Regions from separate parts of the Lysinibacillus capsici genome, predicted to be linked through region 2. Evidence: predicted binding sites of a transcription regulator. Region 2 holds the regulator's gene; the other holds the start of a gene.
The links. The regulator CtsR, encoded in region 2, represses protease genes until heat stress. The targets are predictions, from matches to a motif close to ATGGTCAATAAAGGTCAAACA.
Positions count from the first base shown of each region.

Region 1: the regulator CtsR is predicted to act here: its motif matches at 4,972-4,992, upstream of LCP48_RS03940 (ATP-dependent Clp protease ATP-binding subunit).

Region 1 is NZ_CP084108.1:836,196-845,384, forward strand. It holds gene LCP48_RS03910 (alpha-amylase family glycosyl hydrolase) at 1-936, shown strand, start outside; gene LCP48_RS03915 (DegV family protein) at 987-1,844, opposite strand; gene LCP48_RS03920 (Cof-type HAD-IIB family hydrolase) at 1,983-2,792, opposite strand; gene LCP48_RS03925 (prolyl oligopeptidase family serine peptidase) at 2,914-3,678, shown strand; gene LCP48_RS03930 (metal-sulfur cluster assembly factor) at 3,732-4,040, shown strand; gene LCP48_RS03935 (Crp/Fnr family transcriptional regulator) at 4,102-4,788, opposite strand; gene LCP48_RS03940 (ATP-dependent Clp protease ATP-binding subunit) at 5,058-7,184, shown strand; gene LCP48_RS03945 (YjzD family protein) at 7,234-7,428, opposite strand; gene LCP48_RS03950 (beta-ketoacyl-ACP synthase III) at 7,894-8,832, shown strand; gene fabF (beta-ketoacyl-ACP synthase II) at 8,863-9,189, shown strand, end outside.
Region 2 is NZ_CP084108.1:4,594,867-4,604,055, forward strand. It holds gene ispD (2-C-methyl-D-erythritol 4-phosphate cytidylyltransferase) at 1-572, opposite strand, end outside; gene LCP48_RS22820 (PIN/TRAM domain-containing protein) at 584-1,669, opposite strand; gene radA (DNA repair protein RadA) at 1,952-3,328, opposite strand; gene LCP48_RS22830 (ATP-dependent Clp protease ATP-binding subunit) at 3,420-5,864, opposite strand; gene LCP48_RS22835 (protein-arginine kinase McsB) at 5,854-6,963, opposite strand; gene LCP48_RS22840 (UvrB/UvrC motif-containing protein) at 6,960-7,502, opposite strand; gene LCP48_RS22845 (CtsR family transcriptional regulator) at 7,516-7,986, opposite strand; gene LCP48_RS22850 (DUF4870 domain-containing protein) at 8,253-8,558, opposite strand; gene LCP48_RS22855 (class I SAM-dependent methyltransferase) at 8,684-9,189, shown strand, end outside.

The sequences.
Region 1 (9,189 bases), 930 kb from region 2:
AAGGATGTGCAAGAAGCACTTATTCAAGCAGTAACTGAATTTGTTTCTACATATGACATCGGTGGTATTCGTTTAACAAATATCGCAGGGGCTGATACAGCGTTTATCAATGCGGTAATAGCTGCATTAAAAGAGACAAAAACGTCACTTTATGTGATAGCAAATGAAGAAAGTGATGCTGACTTTGATGCAACTTTCTCACCTGTAACAGCAGATATCTATCGAAATATATTTAAAAACGTGGATATGGATTCTTCAAAATTAATGGAACCCTTCACAGGAGAAAAACCGACACAAATTATGGTGGATTCACTTGAAACCCATCGTTTTACATTTGACTCTGCTAATGAAAATATGTTCCCACCTACCCGCTTAAAAATGGCGATGGGTGCTTTATTTATGCTACCAGGAATTCCTGTCGTACAATACGGGACAGAAATTGCTATGAATGGGGAAGCAAAACCAGATACACACCAGCTTTATAACTTTAAAACAGACGAAGAACTGATTGATTATATTAAAAATGTTCAATCTTTACGTAATCAATCAGCTACTTTACGTAATGGTGATTTTGAAGTCATTACAAATGAAAATGGGCTTCTTGTCTTTACACGTTCTTCTGACGAAGAAAAGTGGGTAATCATGGTTAATAATACTGGTAAAACACAACGCGTCGACTTAACACCTGAACAACTTGGTGAAGGGAAAATGCTGAACGGTATTTTACATGAGGAAAAAGTTCGCATAAATGAAAAAGAAGTTTATCCTGTTATTTTAGACCGAGAAATGGTTGAAATTTATCAAGTTCGCAATGATGAAGGCTTAAACACTCCTTATATGGTAGCTCTTGGCTTAGTATGGGTGATCTTTATTGGCTTTGTTGTCATCATCATTAAACGAGGAAAAGTTCGCCGTCAGGAGCAAGACCTCCAATAATAATCACAAGACAAAAAAGCATGCCAGGAGCCATCCTAGCATGCTTTTTATTAGCCTTCAAAGCTTTTATTTGTGAAGAAAATCGCAATAGTCCCAGGTCCGACATGTGAGCCGATCGCGGAGCCTATCATGGTAATTTGCACAGCTTGAGGTGAAAAACGCTCCTGGATAGAGGCTTTTGCTTCATTCGCAAAGGCAGCGTCGTCACTATGGCTAATACCTACGATTTTATTTGTAAAGCTGCCACCACGCTCCTGCATTAAATCTAACATCCGATTAAGTGCTTTTTTTCGACCGCGCGACTTTTCAATCGGTACAAGTTTGCCATCTTCTACATTTAAAATAGGCTTAATACTAAGAAGGCTGCCTAAAAATGCACTAGCTTTTGATACACGACCACCTTTTGCAAGGTAATCTAAGTCTTCTACTGTAAATAAATGCTCCACCTGAGGTGCAAGGGTATTTATTTTAGAGGCCATATCTTCTAGGGATACTCCTATATTTCGCAGTCGAACAGCTTCTTCCACAACAAGGCCATGTCCTAGTGATGCGCATTTAGAGTCGATAATGACTAGTTTTAAGGAAGGATACTGCTCAAGTACCTGATTGCGAATCATTTGAGCAGTACTATATGTGCCTGATAATTCTGATGAAAAAGCGATATAAATACCTTCTTCATCATTTTTGGCTAACTCCTCAAAATGCTTCAAAAAGAGCTCAGGTGACACTTGTGATGTTTTTGGCTGAGCACCTTGGCGTATTGCATCATAGATCTCTTTGGAATCAATTGAAATCACATCTTCATATTCTTTGTTGTTCAATTGCACTCGTAAAGGGAGTAGCACGACATCATTTTCTTCATAGTAAGATTTTGGTAGATCACATCCACTATCCGTAAAAATCTTCATTCTCTTATCCCCCTAATTTCAACTTACTTTTAAAGCTTTTTAACTTTCTTCAGTAGATACTCACTATAAATGGAAGGGGTACCACTGAATAAAGTTAAACTGGTAAAAATGGAATGTTAACTTGAACTTACTACTTAACTATGATAATTTCAAGCGTTCAATGAGTATTTTTGCAATTCCATCATCATTATTCGTTGCAGTTACTTCATTAGCTATGTTTTTAAGACTTGAGATACCGTTCCCCATCGCTACACCAAGTCCAGCATATTCAATCATTTCTAAATCATTGTCTTCATCGCCAAACGCGATGATGCGCTCACGTGGGATACCTAAATCTTTTGCCACATGCGCTATGCCAACAGCTTTATTTAAGCCTCGACGCACAATTTCAATAATATGAAGAGGTGCGCCCCAGCGACGATGCTCGATGACTTCAGCATGCACTGCCTGTAAATGATCACGTATAATAACCGAATTGGCTTCATTTGCCTGAATCAGCAAACTTGTGGGATTTTCCAAGAGATGTGTGTATAAATCGCCAAGTGTAATTCTTGGATTACCCATATTAAAAATATTTAAAATACGATCGTCTTCTGTGTGGACATAAATATCATCTTTTACCTCAGCGATAATATTTTCGTATTCATAACTGTTAATAGAATCAACAACATCATGTACGACACTTAAATCAATTGGTGTGTGCATATGTTGCCAAGAGACATTTTTAGGATGATGCACATATGCGCCATTAAAATTAACAATGGGTGTAGTGAGCCCAAGTTCATGATAATAAAGATCGCTTGCACGGTATGGACGTCCCGTCGCAATCATCACTTGATGCCCTTGTTCCTTAGCCTGCAATAATGTTTTTTTTGTTTTTGCAGAAATTTGTTGTTGATCTGTTAATAAAGTTCCATCTAAGTCTAATACGATTAAATGCGGTTTCATAGCTCGTTGCCCCTTTCCTATAGTTTGAATAGTATCTCTTTGTCTTACATTCGTCAAAATTTTGTCACAGTGAAAAAAGTTTGCTAACATAAAGATGAGAGAATAGTTGGGAGTGACAATAATGTTTGTAGAAAAAGAAGTGTGGGGAAATATTCCTTTATTACATATACATACAGACAAGATGAATGAAGAAACCCCGGTAGTCATTTTTTTGCATGGCTTTATGAGTGCAAAAGAACATAACTTACACTATGCATACCAATTGGTGCATAAAGGGGTGCGTGTCCTATTGCCAGATGCAAAATTTCATGGTGAGCGTAGCGAAGGCCTAACGGAAATGCAAATGAATTTAAATTTTTGGGACATTGTTTTAAATTCTATTCATGAAGTACAACAATTATATGATGAATTAAAGAATAAAAATTTATTAGCTAGTCATAAAATTGGCATAGGAGGCACTTCAATGGGTGGCATCGTGACATCAGGCTGTATGAAACTTTATGATTGGATACAAACAGCTGCAATATGCATGGGTGCACCTGGTTTTATAAAATTGGGTGAATACCAATTGCAACAATTTGCTAGAAGCGGAGTTAACTGGCCGATGTCAGAGGAAGACGTTGAAAAAATTAATGAAGCCCTTGCTAAATATGATGTCAGTTTCACACCAGAAAAATTCGCGGGTCGCCCTGTATTCTTTTGGCATGGAGAATTAGATAAAACAGTTCCTTTTCACGAAACATATAAATTTTATGAATCATTACGGGAATACTATGAAGCAAACCCTGAATATTTAAAGTTCATGGTGAACAAAAGGGCTGGACATGCTGTACCACGAGACGGTATGCTAGCAGCTACAGCATGGCTTGCACAGCATTTGGCATAACAGGATGCATCTGCTATGATAAGGTTAACACTATGATGGAAGGAGAAATACGAATGGATCAGGATATGAAAGATAGCATGTTAGGTGCTTTAGAAAACGTAATTGACCCTGAGCTTGGCATTGATATCGTCAACTTAGGTTTAGTATATGATGTGGAATTAGATGATGAAGGTGTTGCAACTGTTACGATGACACTAACATCTATGGGTTGTCCACTTGGTCCAGTCATTGTGGATCAAGTGAATACGGCGTTAGGGGAACTTCCTGAAGTGAAAAGTACAAATGTTAATATTGTATGGAATCCACCTTGGTCGAAAGATAAAATGTCACGCTATGCAAAAATGGCATTGGGCGTACGTTAAGTTAAAATTATTTAAAACCCTGCTTATTGAAAAATAAGCAGGGTTTTTGCTTGTAACGAAACTAATCAATACGGCATATTTGTAATGGACAATTTTCACAGGCAATTTCATTTTTTAAAAATTGTAAATCATGAATGGTAATAAATCCTTTATCAAATGTGATAATCTCATGTTTTTTTAAATCATTCAGCATACGATTAATCATTTCCCGACTTGTCGCACACAAATTTGCAATTTCTGTATTTGTTAGCTGAAAATCAATAAAAATCGCGTCATTTTCTACAGGTTTACCATACGTATTGGACAGTCGAATGAGCGTTGAAAATAGAGCACCTTTTTTACCGTTTAACACTAAATCGCGCAAACGACTCTGATGCTTTAAGTTTTCTGTTTGTAGCCACTTCATGTATTCCACCATAACAGTCGGCTGCTCTTCTAGTAAATGTTCCAAAGATTTACGACTCAAAACATACAACGTAGAGGGTTCTAAAACTTTGGCAGTCATCGAATTATAGACAAGATTACAAAATAACGAACCTTCTCCTATTATGTTGTCAGGGCCACAAATGCGAATGGTTAATTCCTTTCCCGTCTCGGATTCTTGGCTAATCGAAATAACACCTGATTGGATGTAATAAATTTCTTTTGCCCGTTCACCCTCTAGAAAAATTTTATTTCCTTTATTCACTTTGATAAAAACACCGTGGTTTTGAAAAAGATCTTTAATTTTTTCAAACATATTATCCATTAAAACCATATCTCCAACACATCGCTTTCTTTTTGTAATAAATGGCGATTATTACAAAAGGATAGTGGATTTCGATACTAAAACACAGAAACATATCATTATTATAACGTAAACTTCCATAATAAGTGAAAAATTTTTAGGGCGATTTCTTTGCTAAGCATTGTCGAGTGATGTAAAATAAAGTTAGTCAAAAAAGGTCAAACTTTTTTCATATAAACAAGAGTGGGTATATAAATAATGAGAAATATGAAAATAAAGGAGTGCTAGCTATGCAATTTCAACAAACAGACAATAAAAAACCATTAGAACAATTTGGCCGCAATTTAATTGAAGAAGTAAAAAATGGCAAGATGGACCCTGTGATTGGGCGTGATGAAGAAATTCGAAATGTAATTCGTATTTTAACACGTAAAACGAAAAATAATCCTGTATTAATCGGTGAACCAGGAGTTGGTAAAACGGCGATTGTGGAAGGTTTAGCACAGCGTATTGTAAAAGGTGATGTACCAGAAGGCTTGAAAGAATGCGTATTATATGAATTAGATATGAGTGCGTTAATCGCTGGTGCAAGTTATCGTGGACAATTTGAAGAACGCTTAAAAGGTGTGCTAAAAGAAGTAAAAGAATCAGAAGGACAAATCATTCTATTTATTGATGAAATTCATACGATCGTAGGTGCAGGGAAAACAGATGGCGCTATGGATGCAGGAAATATGCTAAAACCTATGCTAGCACGTGGTGAATTACACTGTATTGGTGCTACTACATTAGACGAATATCGTATGTACATTGAAAAGGATCCTGCCTTAGAACGTCGATTCCAGCAAGTACTAGTGCGTGAGCCATCTATAGAGGATACAGTATCCATTTTACGTGGTTTAAAAGAACGCTTTGAATTACATCACGCCGTACGTATTCATGACAGAGCAATTGTTGCGGCAGCAGAACTATCCAACCGCTATATTACAGAACGATTTTTACCTGATAAGGCCATTGATTTAATTGATGAGGCTTGTGCAATGATTCGTACAGAAATTGATTCAATGCCACAGGAACTAGACGCAGTCACACGTCGTATTATGCAGCTTGAAATTGAGGAACAGGCATTGCGTAAGGAAAAGGACGAGGCAAGTAAAAAACGTTTGGAGCAATTACGTGAAGAATTAACAAAGTTAAAAGAATCCTCTGAGGGCATGCGTCAACAATGGGAGGCCGAAAAAGAAAAGCTACACGATATTCAGAAAAAACGTGAAACATTGGATAAATATCGTCGTGATCTAGATGAGGCAGAAAGTAAATATGATTTAAATAAAGCTGCTGAATTACGTCATGGTAAAATTCCGACACTTGAAAAAGACATTCAGGTCCTTGAAAAGGAATTAGAGAACGGTGCAGAATCTCGTATCTTACGTGAAGAGGTAACAGCAGATGAAATCGCAGCAATTGTTTCACGTTGGACAGGAATCCCTGTAACAAAATTAGTAGAGGGTGAGCGTGAAAAACTATTACGTTTAAAGGATACATTACATGAACGTGTAGTTGGACAAGATACAGCAGTTCAATTAGTGACAGAAGCTGTATGGCGTGCACGTGCAGGTATCAAAGATCCACACCGACCTATTGGTAGCTTTTTATTTTTAGGTCCAACTGGTGTAGGTAAAACAGAACTTGCCAAGGCACTTGCTGCACAGTTATTTGATTCAGAAGATCACTTTATTCGGATTGATATGAGTGAATACATGGAGAAACATAGTGTGTCTCGACTTGTTGGGGCTCCTCCAGGCTATGTGGGCTATGAGGAAGGTGGACAACTAACGGAAGCAGTTCGCCGAAATCCTTATTCGGTGGTGCTACTAGATGAGATTGAAAAAGCTCATCCTGATGTGGCGAACATTCTATTGCAAATTTTAGATGATGGGCGCATTACAGATAGTCAGGGACGAATAGTGAATTTTACAAACACAGTAGTCATTTTAACTTCGAATATCGGCTCTAGTTATTTAATGGAGGCAAAGGAAAATGATGCCGCTGTGGAGGACTTAGTCATGTCAGCCCTACGACAACATTTTAAACCTGAGCTATTAAACAGAATGGATGACATCATCTTCTTCCATGCATTATCTACTAAACATTTTACTGCGATTGCCTGGAAGTATGTGGAGCAATTAATTAAACGTGTCGCAGAGCAAGAAATTACTTTATCTGTCGAGCAAGAAGTTATTGATTGGGTAGTAGAGCAAGGTGCAGATGCCCAATTTGGAGCAAGACCACTAAAACGCTTTGTACAGCGACATATCGAAACAGCCGTTGCTAGAGAACTCTTACGCGGAGAAGTTTTACCAGGGGAGACGTTGCATGTGAAAATGCATGAGGGTCAATGTGTTGTGGAAAAATAACAGAAAAAACCTGTTCGGCATGAAGCTGAACAGGTTTTTTCTAGCTGAATTAATGATGGTCTGCAGCTTCTGGTGTAGGGTCGTTTGGAATGATTGCTCCAATAATAAAGATAAGGATGGAGAATACAACAGAAACGATTGCCCCAGTTTTGAAATCAAATGGTACACCAAGTACAGAGCTGACTACGTAGTTTAACATAGAAACTAGTAGGAATGACCATATGAACGTTACGATATATTGCATTAATTTCACCTCAACCGAACTTTTTTCATCATAAGGTTTTACTCATATTCATTATCATATCATAACATAAATCAAAAAAAAATGAACCATTTATGTGAAACATGGCGATTTTGTCACAACAAATATGAGATTTAGTATTTTATGTTTGGTAATGTAAAGTATTTAGGAACAGCTGTGAAATAGGGGAATGCGCTCCTAAGCGAATGAAAAGTGCTCCAAAAGGGAAGAACACCGCTCATACATGATGCAAGGTGCTTTGAAAAATAATGAACAAACTCAACAATGTACGATAGATAAAGCTCTAAACAGAATAACCTCAATCCATAAAATTCTTCACTTCTATATTCAAAGAACACTACCCTCAGCCGCATAAATTTTAAATCATCTTGCGTCATTCCTTTTATATGCGTTATAATTATGACCAGTTACTAATAATTGATAGTAAGAAAGCTGAGGGGTTGCTATATGAACGCTGGTATTATAGGAATAGGCAAATATGTTCCTGAGAAGGTCGTTACAAATTTTGATTTGGAAAAAATCATGGATACTTCTGATGAATGGATTCGTACTCGAACAGGCATTGAAGAACGTCATTTTGCGGCAGATGATCAGGAAACTTCAGATTTGGCAGTAGCTGCTGCAAAAGAAGCTATTGCAAATGCGGGTATTACGCCTGAGGAAATTGGTTTAATTCTTGTAGCAACTGTCACACAGGATCAAACTTTTCCAAGTGTAGCTTGTATGATTCAGGAACAAATCGGAGCAGTAAATGCTGCAGCAATGGATCAAGCAGCAGCATGTGCAGGATTTATATATAGTTTAGTGACAGCAAAGCACTTTGTTGAGGCAAATGCTTATAAATATGTCTTAGTAGTAGGTGTTGAAAAGCTGTCGAAAGTCGTTGATTGGGAAGATCGCAATACAGCTGTATTATTTGGCGATGGTGCCAGTGCAGCTATCATTGGGCAAGTCTCTGAAGGTAGAGGTATTCTATCCTTTGAACTTGGTGCAGATGGTACAGGTGGAAAGAATCTTTATTTAACGAAGCAAGATACAATTGCGATGAATGGTCGTGAAGTGTTTAAATTTGCTGTTCGACAAATGGGTGAATCGGCTGTTAATGTATTAGAGAAAGCTAGTTTAACAAAAGAAGATGTTGATTTCCTAGTGCCACATCAGGCAAATATACGTATTATGGAATCTGCACGTGAGCGGTTAGAGCTACCACCAGAAAAAATGTCAAAAACGATTCATAAATATGGAAATACTTCAGCAGCATCTATTGGTATTTCCTTGGTAGATGAGCTCGAAGCAGGTAAGATTAAAGAGGATGATTTATTAGTCCTTGTAGGTTTTGGTGGCGGCTTAACATGGGGTGCCGTAGCCATGAGATGGGGAAAATAAGTAGGAAAAATGCTTGAGGGGAGTAAGACAATGAGTAAAAGACGAGTAGTAATTACAGGAATTGGCGCAGTTACACCACTAGGAAATAGCATCGAAGAAACATGGGCAAACATTAAAGCTGGTAAATCTGGCATTGGTGAGCTGACACGTTTAAATAAAGATCTTTTTGCCGCAAAAATCGCCGCAGAAGTAAAGGACTTTGATATTGAAAAATACATTGATCGTAAAGAAGCACGTAAAATGGATCGCTTCACACAATACGCATTAGCGGCTTCTATTATGGCAATGGAAGATGCACAGCTAACAATTGATGAAGAGCTAGCTCCACGTGCAGGTGTATGGATTGGTTCTGGTATC
Region 2 (9,189 bases):
ATTAGCATTGCCTCATCTGTCCCAAGAAAACCTACCTTTTCAGCTACGTCCTCCGCTTCCATAATTAATTCAAAACGAAATGCTTGTGGAGTTTGTACCATCCAAAGGCTTTCTCGATCAACCGTTTCCTCTATAATGCCATTCATTGATACTTTTTTCATCGTATCTTTCGCACGAACCCCTGCAATTGCTGCACCATGATTATGCGCGTTCTGTACAAGCTTTGCAATGATATCATGCGTAATAAACGGGCGTGCTGCGTCATGGACAAGCACAATATCTACCTGTTGCATCTCTTTCATGCACGAATGGACCGAATGCTGTCGCTCAGCACCCCCATCAGGTAAACCCTTCACTTTGGTAATCCTATAGTCCTCTAGCATTTTTTGAATAAATCCACGTTCTTCTGGTTTTACAGCGAGCCAAATACCTGTACAAGCGGGATCTTGTTGAAACACTTCTAGCGTGTGTACCAGAATAGGTTTCTCTAAAAGCTTTAAAAATAATTTATTTTGCCCCGCCCCCATACGCTTCCCACTTCCGGCAGCAGGTAGAACCACTTCATATTGCATTTCCCCACATCCTAATCGTCCTTCGGCTTAGCAAATATCATACGACCTGCCGATGTTTGCAGCACACTAGTAACTGTAACTGTAATTGCCTGTCCGATGTAACTACGACCACCTTCAACCACAATCATCGTACCATCATCTAAATAGGCAACTCCTTGGTTATGCTCTTTGCCATCCTTTATAACCACAACCTGCATATCTTCACCTGGTATGACTACAGGTTTCACTGCATTCGCTAAATCATTGATATTTAACACTTTTACATGATGGAGCTCACAGACTTTATTCAGGTTAAAATCATTTGTAACGATGCATGTATCATTGCCCATTTTTTTTGCAAGACGGACAAGCTTTAAATCTACCTCTTGTACATCTTCAAAATCCTCATCCGTAATTTCAACTTTTGTCTTACGCTCATCTTGTAATTTTTTTAAAATATCTAAACCACGCCGACCTCTTGTGCGCTTTAAGGTATCAGAAGAATCAGCTATATGCTGAAGCTCTGTGAGCACAAATTGAGGTACAACTAATATACCTTCAATGAAGCCTGTTTCAGAAATATCAGCAATACGACCATCGATAATTACACTTGTATCTAGCAGTTTGTAGCTTCCACGAACCTCCTGAGCTTCAGCACCTTCAGCAGCTTTTTTCTTCGTATTGGTACTACGTAATGTAAAAAGCTGTATGAGCTCATCTCTTTTTCTAAAACCTAGACGGAACCCTAAATACCCTAATACAAATGACAGGATAATTGGAAGTACTTCCGAAATAACAGGGAATGGTACACTATCAATGGCAAAGCCTAAAAAGTAAGCGACAATCAACCCAATTATTAAACCAAACGTACCAAATAATAAATCTCCGATAGGAACCTTAAACAGAACTTCTTCCATCCAGCTAATGAGCCTTACAAAGTAATCGGAAAATGCAAAAGATAGTGTAAACAGTAAAAGTGCGCCTAGAGCTACTGATACATAAGGATTATCTAGCCAAGGATTAGATGATAAATGAAGCAATTCGTATAATGGCGGTAAGAAAACAAGGCCCAATGCTCCTCCAATCAGTAAAAACGCAATTTGAACAAATTTTTTCACAAGCTGTCACCTCCTAATGGTTAGTTAAGATTATACATAGTTTACGGTAGAAAATCTTTCATGAGCTCAGTCAAAATCTCATTATTTTTGATGTTGTGAAACAAGGATAAGACAGTTAGACAAAATTTTACAAACTTCTATTTTGTTCGTACTAGATAAAATCCTTTATTCATTCATCAGCTATTATTTAGGACGTTCATTCTTTTATTTGAGTTTCCGATATTAGCATTAAAAGTGAAGGAAAATGCATGTCAGAATAATATCCAACATGCACAACCTCCTTTATAACTCTCTAAAGCATGCATTTAGTGCATCTTTTATCGTTTCTACACCAACAATTTCAATTCCCTGCGGAAATTCCCAACCACCAATATTTGAAGAAGGAATGAAAGCTCTTTTAAATCCAAGCTTCGCCGCTTCAATGACTCTCTGTTCTATACGTGATACCCGACGGACCTCACCTGTCAGTCCGACCTCACCAATAAAGCAATCCGTTGCACGCACTGCCTGATCCTTAAAACTAGATACAATGCTTGTCAACACTGCTAAATCTATTGCTGGCTCATCCAGCTTGACACCACCAGCAACTTTAATATATGCATCCTGAGCTTGTAGCATGAGACCCATACGCTTTTCTAGTACAGCCATTAGCAATTGTACTCGATTTTGATCGACACCTGTGGCCATACGTTTAGGATAGTTAAAGCTCGTAGGCGTAACTAAGGATTGAATTTCAACAAGGATTGGCCTTGTCCCCTCCATTGAGGCTACAATAGTTGACCCCGCCGCACCTTGTGAACGCTCCTGTAAAAATAGCTCAGAAGGGTTTAGAACTTCCTTTAACCCACCTTGAAGCATTTCAAATATAGCAATTTCATTTGTAGATCCGAAGCGGTTTTTTTGGCTTCGTAAAATACGATGATTATGATGTCTCTCCCCTTCAAAGTACAGTACAGTATCCACCATATGCTCTAAAATACGTGGCCCTGCAATTTGTCCCTCTTTTGTGACATGCCCTACTAGAAAAATAGCAATACCTTTTGTTTTAGCGATTCGCATCAGCTCAGCTGTACATTCACGAACCTGTGAGACACTACCTGGGGCGCTTGTTACTTCTGGATGAAAAACCGTTTGTATGGAATCGACAATGACAAATTTAGGTTGTACTTCATCAATGGTTTGGTTTAAAAACTCTAGGTTTGTTTCAGAGTATATGTAAAGCTCTTGAGAAATCACTCCTAAACGCTCTGCTCGTAATTTCGTTTGACGAATAGATTCCTCTCCAGAAATATAAAGTACGCGATGCCCTTTATTCGAGAGTAATGCGGAAACCTGTAATAGTAATGTTGATTTCCCTATTCCAGGATCACCCCCAATTAATACTAGAGAACCAGGTACAATGCCACCGCCTAATACACGATTGAGTTCGCCCATTTCTGTTGCTACGCGCGATTCTTCAGTAGCTTCCACTTGGATAATGGGGATTGCCTTTTGAGTAACTGTAGCAGAATGTTGAAATGCTCCACGTGGGCCTTTTGCAACCATTTCTACTTCTTCCACCATTTTATTCCATTCGCCACACCCAGGGCATCTTCCCATCCATTTAGCAGATTCATAGCCACAGCCTGAACATACAAATTTCGTTTTTTTCTTTGCCAAATTGCTTTCACCTCGAATATTTGTTCTTATCCTTAATTGTACAAAAAAAAAGACAGCTTGGCACTTAAAGCCTTACTGTCTTTTCTTGAAATTATTTAGAGATGGAAACTCCCTCTTTTTTCTTTACAACAAACTCATCGTTTACGTAATCAATGACAACCTGATTACCCTTTTCTACATTACCCTTTAGTAATTCTTCTGATAATCGATCCTCTACTTGTTTTTGTAATGCACGACGTAGTGGACGAGCACCATATTGAGGGTCATAGCCTTCTTCAGCAATTTTTTCAAGTGCTGCATCAGTCAGCTCTAACGAAATATCTTGCTCTTTCAAGCGTTTTGTTAAAGCATTGCCCATCATCGCAATGATTTCTTTTAAGTGCTCTTTTTCTAAGGCGTGGAAGACAATCATTTCATCGATACGGTTTAAGAATTCTGGACGGAATGCTTTTTTCAATTCTTCTAACATCGTACCCTTCATGTCTTTATGCTTAGACTCTGCACCACCTACATTGAAACCAAGGTTCTTTTGGTATTTTAATGCATCTGCACCAACGTTTGACGTCATAATGACCACTGTATTGCGGAAGTCTACTACACGTCCCTTAGAGTCAGTTAAACGACCATCTTCAAGCACTTGCAATAGAATATTGAATACATCAGGGTGTGCCTTTTCAATTTCATCTAATAAAACGACTGAATATGGCTTACGGCGAACTTTCTCTGTCAGTTGGCCACCATCATCGAAGCCTACATAGCCTGGAGGTGAACCTACTAGACGAGAAGTCGAATGTTTCTCCATATACTCGGACATATCAACACGAATCATCGCATCCTCATCACCAAACATTACTTCAGCAAGTGCTCTTGCAAGCTCTGTTTTACCAACGCCTGTAGGTCCTAAGAAGATAAATGAGCCAATTGGTCGTTTTGGATCTTTTAAGCCTGCTCTTGCACGACGTATTGCACGAGAAATCGCTTCTACTGCTTCTCCTTGCCCTACTACACGTTTGTGTAACTCTTCTTCAAGCTGTAATAACTTCGAAGATTCTTCAGAAGCAATTTTAGCTACTGGAATTCCTGTCCACATTGATACAACTGCTGCTACATCATCCACAGTCACTTTAGATTCGGCTTTACCTTGCTCTTCTTTCCAATTTTTTCGAGTAGCTTCAATTTCATCCTTCAGCTTTTGCTCTGTATCTCTTAGCGCTGCTGCCTTTTCAAATTCTTGACCTGATACGGCTGCATTTTTTTCAGAACGAACATTTTCAAGCTTATCCTCAAGCGCCTTTAAGTTTGGTGGTACTGCGAATGAGCGTAAGCGTACTTTAGAACCTGCTTCATCGATTAAGTCAATCGCTTTATCTGGTAAGAATCGGTCAGAAATATATCTATCACTCATTTTTGCCGCTGCTTCAATCGCTTCATCTGTAATTTTCACACGGTGATGCGCTTCATAACGATCGCGTAAGCCTTGAATAATTAGAATAGCCTCTTCCACTGTCGGCTCATCCACTTGGATTGGTTGGAAACGACGCTCTAAGGCTGCATCCTTTTCAATGTACTTGCGGTACTCATCAAGTGTTGTGGCACCAATACATTGAAGCTCCCCACGTGCTAAAGATGGTTTTAAGATATTTGATGCATCAATCGCACCTTCAGCACCACCCGCACCAATTAATGTATGCAATTCGTCAATAAATAAAATGATGTTGCCTGCTTGGCGAATTTCATCCATCACTTTTTTCAAACGATCTTCAAATTCTCCACGATATTTTGTACCTGCAACAACTGTCCCCATATCTAAGGTCATTACACGTTTGTCACGAAGGATTTCTGGAACTTCATTATTAATAATTTGCTGTGCCAATCCTTCAGCAATCGCTGTTTTACCAACACCTGGCTCACCAATTAATACAGGGTTATTTTTCGTACGACGCGATAAAACCTCAATAACTCGTGTAATTTCCTTGCTTCGGCCAATGACAGGGTCTAATGTACCTTCACGTGCAATTTGTGTTAGATCACGTGCTAGGCTATCTAATGTTGGTGTATTGGCAGCTTGAGCTGCTTGTTGGCCAGATTGTGCATTATCATTATTACCTAATAGCAATAATACTTGCTGGCGAGCTTTATTTAAGCCGACTCCCGCATTGTTTAAAACGCGAGCTGCTACCCCCTCACCCTCACGTATAAGCGCCAATAATAAATGCTCTGTACCGATATAGGAGTGACCTAGTTTACGTGACTCATCAACAGATAATTCAATTACTTTTTTAGCTCTTGGCGTATAATGAACGATTGGACCGACATCTTCTTTGCCCTTACCAACTAATTCTTCAATGCCAGCTTCAATCATTTGAGGACTAATATCAATGGCTTCTAACGCTTTCGCAGCAATACCACCGCCTTCACGTATAAGCCCTAATAGAATATGCTCTGTACCGATAGATTCGTGCTTCCAACGAATAGCCTCTTCCTGAGCAAGCTGTAATACTTTTTGCGCGCGTTGTGTAAAACGATTAAACATCATATAAATCCTCTCCTTTTTCCCCATTTATAGGCTTATTCGCATGTTCTTGGGATAATGCGTCACGAAGCATCTCCGCTCGTACACGATCCCGTTCAGCAGGTGGTAATGCCTCACCTGCATAGTGCTGTAAAAAACCTGGTTGCATACTAACAACACATTCATTTAAGGTCGTTGCTTGTATACCATCAATCAATTGTAAATCTACTCCTAAACGAACATTAGATAGGCAAGTAGCAGCTTCCTCACTTGTTAAAATTCTTGCATGTGTAAGTGTGCCTAAAGCTCGATATACGCGATCTTCTAGCGCAAGCTCTGCCTTTTCCATTAATTTACCTCTTGCATGCCGCTCTTTTTGAATAATCTTTTCAGCGACACTTTGTATATCTGCTAATATATCTTCCTCTGTCTTTCCAAGTGTAATTTGGTTAGAGACTTGATAAACATTTCCTAAATTTTCGCTTCCTTCACCATATATACCTCTTACAGTCATTCCTAAGCGTGTCATGGCATTTATAATTTGATTCATTTGCCCAGTTAATGTAAGAGCGGGTAAATGCATCATGACGGATGCTCGTAGCCCTGTACCAATATTCGTTGGACAGCTTGTTAAATAACCAAAAGTATCTCGAAAAGCATATGGTAATACTTTCTCTAGGATACGATCAATCTTATTTGCTTGTTCATAGGCACTTTGAAGTTGAAAACTTGCTGTCATACATTGAATGCGTAAATGATCCTCTTCATTCACCATAATGCTAATGGATTCATCTTCAGAGAGTAGTATAGAGCCCACTTGCTCTTTTTTAGCCAGTTGCGGGCTAATCAAATGCTTTTCTACAAGAATTTGACGCTGTAAAGGGGTTAAATCCTTTATAGCAAAATAAGCATAATCATTTTGAAGCGTTGGGCTATCGCTGATTGCATGTGTAACGGCCTGTTCCACTTGCAGTGCCTCATTTTCTGAAAATGCTAGTGGAAAACGATAGCCATCTAAATTTCGTGCAAGGCGTATCCGTGTACTAATGACGATATCTGAGTAATCATCTTTGATATGCATCCATGTTGGTGTCGCACGCTCTAAAAATGATTCAATCATCATGTCACATCACCACCTTCAAATTGTAGATGCTTCTCTAGCTCTTTGACTTCATCACGTAGCTTCGCCGCTTCTTCAAACTGTTCTTCATCTACGGCGGATTTCATACGCTTGCGGATATCCTCTATTTGCTTTTTAATAACATACACATTACTGCGAGCACCAGGCATTTTACCAATGTGTTGTGGACCTGCCTGAATACGATTAAAAAGCTTTGGCAAATGATCTCCAAATGTGTCATAACAGCTTGGGCACCCGAATTTTCCTTCTTTTAAAAATTGCTTATACGAAAATCCACATTGTGGGCATGTTTGCTGCTGTGGTTGTACCTGTTGTTTTTCCCCCACCTTTTGCCATGTAGGAGAGCCAAACCAGTTAGACAATAGCTGTTGAATAGATACTGGCTCTTGTTTAAACTCTGCATGAAATGGATGGAATTGTGAGGCGCAGACGTCACAATAATGATGCTCTACTTTTTGCCCACTTTGAACTTGTGTTACTGTAACTGTCGCATTACGTTGTTTACAATGTTCGCATATCATTTCCATCACCTCACTATTTTTGTTGTTCATATTTTATTGTTGTCAGCATTGCTCGCAATATTTTTGATCGAATGACATCTCTTAATGGGAGATGCAAGTCGATCGTGGAGCGATCAATTGCTGCTAACATTAATTTCGCTTCTCGCTTGGAAATTACCTGCTCATCAATGAGTCGATAAACCAAATCTTCTGCCATCGTTTGTGATGCCCCACCTTCAATTTGCCTGAGAACATCGTCGATCAAATCAATCTGTGAATTCGCGCGGACACGTAAAATTCGAATGTATCCACCACCACCACGTTTGCTCTCAACAAGGTAACCCCGCTCGGCAGTAAATCTTGTATTAATAACATAATTTATTTGTGATGGTACACATTGAAATTTATCAGCAATTTCACTACGTTTAATTTCAATATGCCCTTCCCCACCTAATTCAAGTACTTGCTTTAAGTAACCCTCTATGATGTCTGATATATTACGCATTTTAGGAATACACCTCGCTTGCTTCACTGACTTTGACTATCTTTGACTTTCTTTGAGTATATTATACAAAACGCTTGAAAAAAATTGCAATGATTTCGCCCATAGAAAAGTGCAAAGTCTTGAAAATGGCTTTTTAATAACCGAAAAAGGCACTTTTCGATCATTTGTTTACGGTTTAATAATTTCCTCATACACCTAATGTACCCTTATTCGTCATAGAAAAAACGCAAGCATATGCAATTAGCATATACTTGCGTCTATGAAAATTATACCCAGCGACCAACAATTGGATAACGCCAAGGTTCATCAGACAATGCTTTTACGATACCGATAATCGGTACCACAAATAGCATAATGCCGAAAATGATTAAAAATGGTAAGCCAATAAGGACAAAGCTTAAAACAACAGAGATAGCAATTAAAACACCCATGACAATTTGGAATAGCAGTGCTTGAATAGAAATTGCCTTTATTTCCTCATCCGAACTAATTAAAAAGAAAATAATGGGCACTAACCATGGCGCAAAAAATGCACTTGCGTGTATGATTACTTTAGACCATTTAGACTCCATATATATCAACCCTTTCTTTGAACTTTATTCTATGTTTTATGTACTACTATTTACGGAACTATACCCGCAATAGTTTCACATTAAGAAGGATTTTTTAAAATTTTTTTGAAAGGCTGTGAGGAGCGTTGGAATTTAACAACACATTAGCAAATGAATATGAAAAGGGTATTCGCCGTACATTGCCGAGTTATGATACCATGCTACGTTTAATACAAACTTTTTATTATTCTAGGCTATCAGAAAATGCTAACATGTTAGTCGTGGGAGCAGGGAGTGGCAATGAAATTATACAGCTTGCAGAAGGAAGACCTCACTGGTCATTCACTGGCATTGATCCATCAGAATCCATGCTTACTATAGCTAAAGAGCGTTTGCTCACTCTACCAAATAATATGTCATTCCATCAGGCTACAATACTAGATGCTTCGCTGTCCTCTACTCAGTATGATGCAGCAAGTTGTGTACTCGTCTTGCATTTTATTCACGATTATAAAGAAAAGCTAGAAACAATAAAAGCAATAGCAAGACATTTAAAACCTGGAGCACCATTTGTCCTTGTTTCAAAATATGGTCAGCTAGGATCTTTAGAAACAGAACTACAATTTGATTTATGGCGTTCTTATTGGCTACA